2 regions of the Colwellia aquaemaris genome follow, and region 2 is predicted to be linked to the other one. Evidence: predicted binding sites of a transcription regulator. Region 2 holds the regulator's gene; the other holds the start of a gene.
What was found. The regulator FliA, encoded in region 2, starts transcription of late flagellar genes. The targets are predictions, from matches to a motif close to CTAAAGNTNNNNNNNNNNNNGCCGATA.
Positions count from the first base shown of each region.

Region 1: the regulator FliA is predicted to act here: its motif matches at 2,653-2,679, upstream of AC27HL_RS18365 (cytoplasmic protein).

Region 1 is NZ_BAAJLV010000010.1:56,918-62,987, reverse strand. Features, by position in the region: gene AC27HL_RS18395 (DNA-3-methyladenine glycosylase I) at 1-45, shown strand, start outside; gene AC27HL_RS18390 (Bax inhibitor-1/YccA family protein) at 208-873, shown strand; gene tusD (sulfurtransferase complex subunit TusD) at 1,000-1,377, shown strand; gene tusC (sulfurtransferase complex subunit TusC) at 1,377-1,739, shown strand; gene tusB (sulfurtransferase complex subunit TusB) at 1,742-2,038, shown strand; gene AC27HL_RS18370 (TusE/DsrC/DsvC family sulfur relay protein) at 2,029-2,367, shown strand; gene AC27HL_RS18365 (cytoplasmic protein) at 2,393-2,593, opposite strand; gene AC27HL_RS18360 (glyceraldehyde-3-phosphate dehydrogenase) at 2,780-4,228, opposite strand; gene AC27HL_RS18355 (DUF2989 domain-containing protein) at 4,382-5,185, shown strand; gene gndA (NADP-dependent phosphogluconate dehydrogenase) at 5,279-6,070, opposite strand, start outside.
Region 2 is NZ_BAAJLV010000001.1:860,658-866,727, forward strand. Features, by position in the region: gene flhF (flagellar biosynthesis GTPase FlhF) at 1-700, shown strand, start outside; gene AC27HL_RS03825 (MinD/ParA family protein) at 744-1,586, shown strand; gene AC27HL_RS03830 (RNA polymerase sigma factor FliA) at 1,608-2,321, shown strand; gene cheY (chemotaxis response regulator CheY) at 2,372-2,755, shown strand; gene AC27HL_RS03840 (protein phosphatase CheZ) at 2,786-3,529, shown strand; gene AC27HL_RS03845 (chemotaxis protein CheA) at 3,543-5,678, shown strand; gene AC27HL_RS03850 (protein-glutamate methylesterase/protein-glutamine glutaminase) at 5,710-6,070, shown strand, end outside.

The sequences.
Region 1 (6,070 bases), on a different contig from region 2:
TGTTACAAACGCTCACAAATTATCGATGAATTTCAACAAGGTTAAAGATAGTAATTAAAAAAATTGCGTGCCATAATATGTCATTGTGGTTTATGATTAATTATCACTAATAAGTGGTAAACAAATGTTGGATGTTTGCTTTAACCTTGAACTTTTCACATTTGCCCACATCTAAAAAATATAATTAGCATACTTAGAGGAAATTTTATGCAATCAAATATTAGTTTAAATGCTAGTAGAAGCTCAGCAATTGAAATTAACAAAGTATTGAAAAATACTTATATGTTACTTTCAATGACTTTGGCGTTTAGTGCCGTAACGGCTGGTATTTCTATGGCGATGGGCTTGTCTCATATGGCAGCCTTAGTAATGACCCTAGTTTCATTCGGTTTATTATTTGTTGTTAATAAAAATGCCGATAAAGCCAGTGGTATTTTTTGGATTTTTGCTTTCACCGGTTTAATGGGTGCATCTTTAGGCCCAATGCTGAACTACTATGCAGCTATGCCAAATGGCGGTTCGCTAATTATGCAAGCATTAGGCGGTACGGCGTTAATTTTCTTTGCTTTATCAGGTTATGCCTTAACCAGTAAAAAAGACTTCTCATTTATGGGTGGTTTTTTAATGGTTGGTTTAATTGTTGCTGTAATTGCGATGATCGCTAACTTCTTTTTCCAAATTCCAGCGTTATCTTTAGCCATTAGTGCTGCTATCATCATGATCATGTCTGGTTTGATCTTATTTGATACTAGTCGCATTATCCACGGTGGTGAAACTAACTACATCCGCGCTACAGTTTCTTTATACTTGAACATTTACAATATTTTCGTTCATTTATTAAGCCTACTAGGTGTTATGGGCGGCGATGACTAAATAACAATGAATAATCATTAAAATGTGATTAATAATTGTTTATACTGCGCGTATAAAATATAAAGCCTCAATATTGAGGCTTTTTTATTAGCTAATTTTAAGTAAACATGAAGGTAAACGCTAAAGATGCAAAAAACCTTAGCTATTGTTGTTACAACACCGCCAAATAGTAACCTTACAGCTACTGCCATTGATTTGGTCAAAAGTGCCGTCGACAATGGTATAAAAGTTATCGGGGTATTTTTTTACCAAGATGGTGTATTAAATGCGGCTAAGCATTTAGCAATCCCAAGTGATGAGTTTCAACCCCTTAAACAATGGCAACAGTTTCAGTTACAGCATAATGTTCCTTTACATTTATGCATTAGTGCCGCAGAAAAGCGTGGCTTAACTGATGAACAAAACAGCGATGAATTATCAAATATTGATAGCTTATTTATTGTTTCTGGCTTAGGTGAACTGGTTGAACTTACCTGTAAAGCTCAGCGCGTGGTGCAATTATAATGTCTGAAAAAACTATCGCGATAATAAACACACAAGCGCCCTTTTCTTCTGCGGTGGGAAAAGAGTCGTTAGATGCAGCACTTATATTTGGCTCTTATGAACAAGCCGTGTCACTTTTTTTTATGGCTGACGGAGTATTTCAGGTGATCGGGGATCAAAATCCGTCTGCTATCAATGTAAAAGATTATTTGAAAACGTTTTCCGCACTTGAATTTTACGACATTGAAAATATTTATGTTTGCCAACAATCTTTAGCGGAACGCAATTTAAGAGCTAATTTTCATATCGACAATGTAACTGTGTTATCACGTGAAGAATTTAGTCAATGTGTACACGATCATAATGTGATATATAGGTTTTAAGCATGACAATGTTACACATAATAAGAAGCTCTGGCTTTACCAGTAACTCGCTAAAGCAATGTCTCGATATGACATTTTCAACCGATAGCATTTTGCTCATGGATGATGGTTGTTATAATTTAAATCATCCGCTATTGCGCGAGTTTCTAACTAAACAACCGGATTTTAAGGTTTATATTATAGAAGCACATGCAAGCGCACGGGCACAAAACATTGACAGTAATTCATTTATTACACTGGCAATGGCAGAAATGCTCGAACTTGTTTTTCAACACAGCAATTCAATTACATGGTCATGACAATACAATATAACAACGAAATGTTAGCAACCGACAAACAAGGCTATTTACTCGATTTCACACAATGGAATGAAGATGTTGCCGTTTTGCTCGCACAAGCAGATGAAATTGAACTTAGTGAAGCTCATTGGGAAGTTATTCGTTTCGTTCGAGAGTTTTACTTAACATATAACACCTCACCTGCAATTAGAGCGTTAACAAAAGCCATGAAAGCAGAGTTTGGCGAAGAAAAAGCCAGTAGTCGCTATTTATATCGTTTATTTAAAGAAGGTCCGGCAAAACAAGCAACTAAGTATGCTGGCCTGCCAAAACCAGCAAGGTGTATTTAGTTTCACTTCAAGCACATTAGCTAACTTATACTTTAATACTAACGTTATGGCCGCTGTTACCAATGGCGGGAACGCTGACATTATCAACCGCTGCTGATGCAATTAAATTTAATGCCATTTGCCCTTCAAGCTCAGCTTGAGATTTGGCTAAATTTGCGGTTTTTGCTTCTAACAATGTTTCAGTGGTCAGGGCTACAGCATTACTGCTACTCACTTCTATCGACATGGTTCACCTTTTTCAAAATTTTCATCGCTACGTACTGCTATTTTAGTGTTCACGATTTGTATCGACAACTAACAAAATAACTTAACCATTGTGAAAATATTTAGAAAATAAAAAAGCGTTTACCTTATTGATAAACGCTTTCATTAGCTAAGTTTCGTTGCGAAATTGCAACGAAATAATTACTGCTTATTGTAGTGGTAAAGTTGGTACCTGAATACCTGCCATTTCTAGCATTACACGTACAACCTGGCAGCTATAACCAAACTCGTTATCGTACCATACGTAAAGTACAGCGCGGTCGCCGTCAACAATTGTTGCTTGTGAGTCAACAACACCTGCGTAACGTGAACCAACTAGGTCAGTTGATACAATTTCAGTTGATGCAGTGTAATCAACTTGGTTTTGAAGTTTAGAGTTCAAAGAAATGTTACGTAAGTAATCATTTAGCGCGTCTTTGTCAGTCGCTTTTTTCAAGTTCAAGTTCATGATCGCCATTGAAACGTTTGGCGTAGGAACACGAATTGCGTTACCTGTTAACAGCCCTTTTAGCTCAGGTAATGCTTTAGCAACAGCTTTAGCTGCACCGGTAGTACTAATTACCATATTTAAAGGAGCACTACGACCACGACGAGGCGCTGGGTGATAGTTATCAATTAGGTTTTGATCGTTAGTGTAAGAGTGCACGGTTTCAACATGGCCGTTACGAATACCAAACTCATCGTTTAATGCCTTTAATACCGGAGTAATAGCATTTGTTGTACAGCTTGCAGCAGACACGATTTTATCTTCTGCTAAAATCATATCTTCGTTTACGCCATAAACGATGTTTTTAATATCGCCTTTTGCTGGTGCAGTTAATAGTACTTTTGAAACACCTGTAGACTGTAAATGTTGGCCTAAACCTTCTTCGTCACTCCAGATACCTGTGTTATCAACAACTAAAGCGTTGTTAATGCCGTAGGCTGTGTAATCGATATCTGATGGAGATTTTGCGTAAATCACCTGAATGAAAGCACCGTTAGCTTTAATTACGTTGTTTTCTTCATCAATAGTGATGCTACCATTGAATGCACCGTGTACTGAATCACGACGAAGTAAGCTAGCACGTTTAGCTAAGTCACCCGCTTTACCTGGACGAATAACAATAGCACGTAAGTTTAATTTTGAACTAGGGCCAGCACGCTCGATAAGTAAACGAGCTAACAAACGACCAATACGACCAAAACCGTAAAGTACTACGTCTTTCGCTTCTTGTGCGTCAGTATCTTTTGAGATGCTGTTTAATTCTTTTTCTAAAAATTGTTCAATTGAAAGGCCGTTTGCTTCGCCTTTAAATAAGTAACGGTAAGCTAGTTTACCTACATCAATTCGCGCTGGCGCAAGTGACATGTTAGCTAACGCTTGAACGAATGGGAAACTCTCACGTAAACGTAATTTATTTTCTTCGTGTAAAGCTACTGATTTATGTGCTTTAATAATGTCGATAGCAGACGCATTTACTAAAGGACGACCATATACAGAAATTTCGATACCGTTATTTCTAAATAACTGCCCGATGATCGGCTGCATGTTTTCAGCGAATGTTTGACGTTCTTGCCAGCTAGTTTGATATTGTTCCTCAAGATGAGAAGTCATTGCGTAAACCTTTTATTTCAGTCAATTGAACGATGGGTTATTATTAATTAAAGGATATAATTACTAATAACTAAATGCGGCGCACATTGTAATCGAACATGAAATATTTCGCCACCAGTTACAAAAGTTTTTCAGGGATAAATTGAGAAAAAGATGAAATTTTATAAATTAGTGTCTATTTTACCTTTATTCACGTTAATAGCATGTGAACAAGGGCCAAATTTTGCTGAATTGTGCGACAAACACGTCGAGATATGCGAAGAGTTTCAAGAAGATACTTGGTGCAAACGAGAACGCATTGCTGTTGGTTTTGCCAATTTAGACCATAAGCTCGAAGCGAATGACAGTAACAAATTTCAGCAATTGATTGCATATGAGGGCTACGAAAAATGTATGGCACATGCGTCTAAAATTGAACATATTAAATTAAAAGTAAAAAAAACCATTCGAATTAATAACGTATTAAAAGCACGTAAAAAAATAAAAGAACTTTCGCTTGCCACGCAAAATTCAGAACACCCTGATTTATTATTTTTTCATTGGTCACGTTATTTAAATGAAGACTCTTTAAACAAATTTATTGCCTTAGAAGGTAATGAGTTACTAGAAAAAGCTAACAGACAAGTAAATTTAGCTAGCTATTACGCAAAAAGAGACCCTAATAAAACCTTAAAGTTGTTATATCATGCCCTTGAATTAACACCTTCAGGCACCGCGATAGATACTGAAATTTTTAAATCAATTGCTAGTATATTTGCCGAGAAAACTGAATATAAACAAGTGTATATTTGGTCTAAAATATTGCTACTCTATGATCCAAGTGATGAAAGTATTAACGAAGCAACGCTACAAAGCTATATTAAAGGATACGGCTTAGATGCTGAATTTTTGGATAGAGTGGCGAATAATACCTTAGATAAAATCACCTCAAATACTTTTGTTTCACCACATACCTAGCCAACTAAATTTAGCTAAAACACTTAGTACTAAAAAGGCAGCTTAAGCTGCCCTTTTTAAACCAATATGTAAATACTACATTGCTAGGCTTGGCTATCCTATTTCATTAATTTCTCGATTTGGACTAGACCAAGAAACGTGATATTTCTTCCCTGCTGGTTTATCAACACGTTCAAAGGTATGTGCCCCAAAGAAGTCCCTTTGCCCCTGTAACAAGTTCGCTGGCAAAACCTCGCAACGCATAGAGTCATAATAAGACAGCGCTGACGATATAGCGCCGGTTGGAATGCCCATTAGGGCAGAGTTTGCTACTGCTTTACGCCAATTTAATTGATGCTTACATAATTGTTCAGCAAAAAATTCATCAAGCAAGAGATTGTCTAGTTCTGGATTACGCTCAAAGGCTTGTGTAATTGACTGAAGAAATACTGCACGGATAATACAACCAGCACGCCAAATCTTAGCAATACTAGCAAAATCAAGTTGCCAATTATGTTCTTTCTCAGCTAATTTCATTAATTGAAAACCTTGTGCGTAGGCACAAATTTTTGCGCAATAAATAGCGTCATGAAGTTGCTCTATAAATTCAGCTTTTTCTTGGTCAGTGTGATCGTGCGCAACAGGGCCAGATAATACACCTGCCGCTTGCACACGTAAGTTTTTAAATGATGAAATCGAGCGCGCATACACAGCTTGTGCAATTGTTGGCGCTGGGGTGCCTAGTTCTAAACTGCTCATGGCCGTCCATAAACCTGTGCCCTTTTGCCCCGCTTTATCTAAAATTAAATCAACAAGGGGCGTATTTTCTTCAGCCACTTGCTGACGTAATACCTCAACTGAAATTTCCATAAGATAACTATCTAATGGACCTTTATTCCATTGCTC
Region 2 (6,070 bases):
GCAGGTAATTTCTCAACAGTTGAATACGACAAATAACGATATTATTCAACGTGGCGGTGTTGTATCTTTAGTTGGGCCTACAGGTGTCGGCAAAACCACGACGATCGCTAAACTTGCTGCTCGTTTTGCACAAGTTCACGGTGCAGAGCAAGTGGTTTTAATATCAACAGACAGTTATCGGATTGCTGGATTTGAGCAATTAGCGACTTATGGCCGAATTATTGGTTGTCAGGTTAAACTTGCTAAAGATGGCAATGAACTTGACAGTTTATTGCAACAATTTTCGCAAAAGAAATTGATCTTGATCGATACTGCTGGAATGGGGCAAAGAGATATGCGATTGAACGAGCATTTAACTACCTTAATCGCTAATGCTCGTGTTAGAATCCGTAATTACTTAGTATTATCTGCAAATACTCAACCGCGTGTAATGCAAGAAAATGTTGAGCGTTTTAAACGTATTCCACTAGCGGGATGTATTTATACTAAGTTAGATGAAAGCTTAAGTGTTGGCGAAATTATCAGCACATCGCTGCAAAATGGTTTAGCAATAGGCTATCTTACTGACGGGCAAAGAGTTCCTGAAGATATTAAGGTTGCAAATGCTGAGAAATTAGTTACGCTTGCAGATAGAATGGCGATAAAGTCTCAGTCGCCAGCAGTTTCATGGCGAACAACCGCAGCTGCGGTCGCTGTATAGCTGTCTTGATATAGGCAGTCACGTTATAAGAGAAGTTACATAGATGATAGATCAAGCGAGTGGCTTACGAAAAATGCAGGATTCTCAACAAATAAAAGTCATAGCCGTTTCTGGTGGTAAAGGTGGAGTTGGTAAAACTAATGTCTCACTCAACACTTCTATTTCTTTAGCAAAGTTAGGTAAGCGAGTACTAGTACTCGATGCCGATTTAGGTCTAGCCAATGTTGATGTCATGCTAGGCTTACGCGTACAACGCAATTTATCTCATGTGTTATCTGGTGAGTGCGAATTGGATGATATTATTATTGAAGGCCCAGGTGGCATAAATATCATTCCTGCTACATCAGGCACACAATCAATGGTTGATTTAACGCCATCTGAGCATGCAGGCCTAATTCGCGCCTTTAGTGACATGCACACTAAATTCGATATTTTAATTGTTGATACGGCCGCTGGTATTTCTGACATGGTGTTAAGCTTTTGCCGCGCATCTCAAGACGTTTTATTAGTGGTTTGTGATGAACCAACTTCAATTACCGATTGCTATGCTTTGATGAAATTACTTAGCCGAGATCACGGCATTTTTAAATTTAAAGTCGTAGCAAATATGGTACGTAGTTCGAAAGAAGGGCAGCAATTATTTGCAAAACTTTCGAAGGTAACCGACAGGTTCTTAGACGTAGCACTAGAGCTGGTTGCAGTCATTCCATTTGATGAAAATATTCGTAAATCAGTTAGGAAACAACAAGCTATCGTTGAAGCATTTCCTGAATCACCAGCCTCTATGGGCTTTAAAGCGCTTGCTAAAAACTTAATGAGCTGGCCAATTCCCCAACAACCTTCGGGTCACTTAGAGTTCTTTATTGAGCAATTGTTAGAACACTAACCAACAAGCGAGCGAGTTAGAGTGGTTAAAGTACATGCTTACAGTGTTGATAAATCTGCTTTATTAGAACAGCATACCGTGTTGGTTAAGCGTATTGCTTACCATTTACTCGCACGCTTACCTGCCAGCGTTATCGTTGATGATCTTATTCAATCGGGCATGATTGGCTTATTAGAAGCTGCAAATAATTTTGATAATAGCAAAGGTGCAAGCTTTGAAACCTTTGCCGGCATCCGTATTCGAGGTGCCATGCTTGATGAAATTCGCCGTGGTGACTGGGTTCCACGTTCGGTACATAAGAATAGTCGAATGATCAGCGAGGCCATTAAAAGCCTAGAGGCAGCATATGGTCGAGATGTTTCGGATGCTGAAGTTGCTGAAAAACTTGAAATTTCATTAAATGACTACCATCATATGCTTAATGAAGTTAGTTCAGGTAAAATATTAGGCATTGACGATTTAGGAGTTAATGGGGACACCATTGAGTTGGCAGAAAGCCACCAGCAAGATGACCCCTATGCTAGCATTGAACAGAGTGTTTTTAAAAAGTCTTTAGCTGAATGCATTTCTACTTTACCCGAGCGGGAAGCTTTAGTACTGTCTCTGTATTACGATGAAGAGTTAAATCTTAGGGAAATAGGGCAAGTGCTTGATGTAAGTGAATCAAGAGTGAGCCAAATACATAGCCAGGCGATGCATCGTTTAAAAGCACGTATGCAATCATGGCAAAGTTAAGTAGAATAGAGTTATTGTTAGAATTTTAAATGTTCTCACCGGAGGGTGCCTTGGATAAAAATATGAAAGTACTTGTTGTTGACGATTTTTCAACAATGAGACGTATAATCAAAAATTTGTTACGCGACATTGGCTTTACCAATATTTCAGAAGCTGATGATGGTAGTACGGCATTACCAATGTTAAAGGAAGGTGACTATGACTTTGTTGTCACTGATTGGAATATGCCAGGTATGCAAGGGATTGATTTACTTAAAGCAATTAGAGCAGATGCTAAATTGTCTCATATTCCAGTATTAATGGTTACTGCGGAAGCGAAAAAAGAGCAAATTGTCATGGCTGCACAAGCCGGTGTTAATGGTTATATTGTTAAGCCATTTACTGCTGCGACCTTGAATACCAAGCTAGATAAAATTTTTGAACGTCTTGGTTAATCGATAATTTTTGCCACGCAAGGACTTCACATGACTACAAATACCGGTGTCCATGTTTCTTTGGAACAAGCTAAATTATTGGTTGAATATCTTGAAACTGACCAACAAGATAAAGCAAATGAATTGATTGCAGAAATTCAGAATCCAATTAATTCTGAGTTATTTGCTGAAATCGGCAAATTAACGCGTCAATTACATGACTCTTTAAATAACTTTCAAGTGGATACTCGCTTGAATGATTTAGCTACCGCAGACATTCCTGATGCTAAAGAGCGACTAAACTTTGTTATTAGTCGTACTGAAGAAGCTGCAAACAAAACAATGGACGCAGTCGAGTCTATTTTCCCCGTTGTTGATAATATTCAGCAGCAAATTAGTACCGTGAATCCATTGTGGCAGAAATTGATGCACAATGAGCTTGATATCGGTGAGTTTAAAGCATTGTGTCGCGATATTGATGTTTTGCTTAAAACCACAGAAAAAGAAACGAGCCGCATGCACAGTTTAATGACTGATGTACTTATGGCACAAGATTTCCAAGATTTAACTGGCCAAGTGATTCGAAAAGTTATTGACTTAGTTCACGAAGTTGAAGAAAGCTTGATTAATATGCTGACTGCGTTTGGCATGTCTTCTGATGCTGCGAAAGACAAGCCTCTACCTTCGGTAGGTGATAACTTAGTCGAAGGCCCCATTGTTAATACGGAAAATCGCACTGATGTTGTCTCGGATCAGGATGACGTTGATGACTTATTATCAAGTTTAGGTTTTTAATAGGAGTTACTGAATGTCATTTGAACAAGATGAAGAAATTCTTCAGGATTTTTTAATCGAAGCTGGAGAAATACTTGAGAGCTTGTCGGAGCAATTGGTCGAACTTGAAAATGATCCTGATAATGCCGATTTACTAAATGCAATTTTTAGGGGCTTTCATACCGTTAAAGGCGGAGCTGGATTCTTATCCTTAACTGAGTTAGTTGATGCTTGTCATGGTGCTGAAAATGTTTTTGATACCTTAAGAAACAACCAGCGTGCTGTTACATCTGAATTGATGGACGTTATCTTACAAGCGTTAGACACTATTAACGAAATGTTTGCGCAAGTACAAAACCAAGAGCCGCTTTCAACTGCCGATCCAGAATTATTAGCTGAATTGCATCGATTATCAGAACCAGAAGGTAACGAGCCAGCAGCCGTTGTTGAAGATGTTGTGGTACCTGTTGCTGAGCTTGAGCCCGTGCAAGAAGAGCAAACATCAAGTTCAAATGATGAAATGACAGAAGACGAATTTGAACGTCTTTTAGATGAATTACATGGCGGTGGTGCACCAAGCGTTAATGCCGTGCCAGAAGTTCCAGCCGCAACAGTAAGTACCGCGGGCAGTGACGATATCTCTGATGATGAATTTGAATCCTTATTAGATGAATTGCATGGTCAAGGAGCATTTTCACCGGCGGTGGCAACAACGAGTAATAGTGCGGCAGCGTCGAGTTCTTCTGATGAAATCAATGACGATGAATTTGAATCTTTATTAGATGAATTACATGGTAAAGGACAAGCGCCGAAAGCACCTGCTACACCATCGGTTCCTGAAGCGAAACCTGTTGTTAAAGCTGCTCCGAAAGCAGTGCCTGCTGCTAAAAAAGCACCAGCCAAACCTGTCGCGGCAAATAAACCTGCTGATAATAAAGCACCTGTAAAAGATAAAAAAGCAGCGCCAGCAGCGGCACAAGGTGAAACTACGGTACGTGTTGATACAAAACGTTTAGACCAAATTATGAATATGGTCGGGGAATTAGTTTTAGTAAGAAACCGCCTGACTAGCCTTGGTATGACAAAAGAAGATGAAGAGTTAACCAAAGCGGTATCTAATTTAGATGCAGTGACTACCGATTTACAAGGCGCGGTGATGAAAACCCGCATGCAGCCAATTAAAAAGGTTTTTGGTCGCTTCCCTCGTGTTGTTCGTGACTTAGCGCGCAGTTTAAATAAAGAAATTAAATTGGTTTTAGAAGGTGAAGAGACTGATTTAGATAAAAACCTTGTTGAAGCACTAGCTGATCCGTTAGTGCATTTAGTGCGAAACTCGGTTGACCACGGTATTGAAGACCCAGCGACTCGTGAGGCTGCCGGTAAGCCACGAGAAGGTGTGGTTGTGTTATCTGCTTCGCAAGAAGGTGATCATATTCTACTTACCATTCGTGATGATGGTGCCGGTATGAACGCTGAAAAGCTTAAGGAAATAGCGATTGAACGTGGCGTACTTGATGCCGATGCCGCAGCACGCATGCCAGATAAAGAAGCATTTAGTTTAATATTTGCGCCAGGGTTTTCGACTAAAACAGAAATATCTGAAGTGTCTGGACGTGGCGTAGGTATGGACGTGGTTAAAACTAAAATCACCCAGCTTAATGGTACCGTAAATATCGACTCAGAGATGGGCGTTGGTACCATACTTGAGATTAAAGTACCGCTGACCTTGGCAATCTTGCCTACGTTAATGGTGGTGGTTGGCAAGCAAACTTTTGCTTTACCGTTAGCGGCTGTTAATGAAATTTTCCATCTTGACTTAACATCAACCAATATTGTTGATGGTCAGTTAACGATTATTGTACGAGAAAAAGCTATTCCACTGTTTTACTTGGATCAATGGTTAGTTCGTGATTTTGTTGATAAACCACGAGACCGCGGCCACGTTGTTATCGTACAGTTAGGTAATCAACAAGTTGGCTTTGTTGTTGACAGTTTAATAGGCCAAGAAGAAGTAGTAATTAAGCCACTTGACAGATTATTGCATGGCACACCAGGTATGGCAGGAGCAACTATCACGAGTGATGGCGGTATCGCTTTGATTATTGATGTGCCAAATATGCTTAAATATTACGCGAAAAAATCAATTGTGAATAAAAAATTACGTTCCTAAATACGTAATCACTATAGGAAAGAGATTGTAAATGTCCTTTAAAGTTTTGGTGGTTGATGACTCCAGTTTTTTTCGACGCCGAGTAACGGATATTCTCAATAAGGATCCTGATCTTGAAGTTGTTGATGTTGCTGTTAATGGTATTGATGCGGTTGAAAAAGCAATCGCATTGAAACCCGATGTTATTACAATGGACATCGAAATGCCGTTATTAAATGGTATAGATGCTGTTAAACAAATAATGGCGAAAGCACCAACGGCTATTATCATGTTTTCTTCTCTGACTCATGCTGGTGCTAAAGCGACATTAGAAGCACTAGATGCAGGGGCATTAGATTTTTTACCGAAAAAATTTAATGAAATTGCGAAAAATACAGAAGATGCCGGCAGTT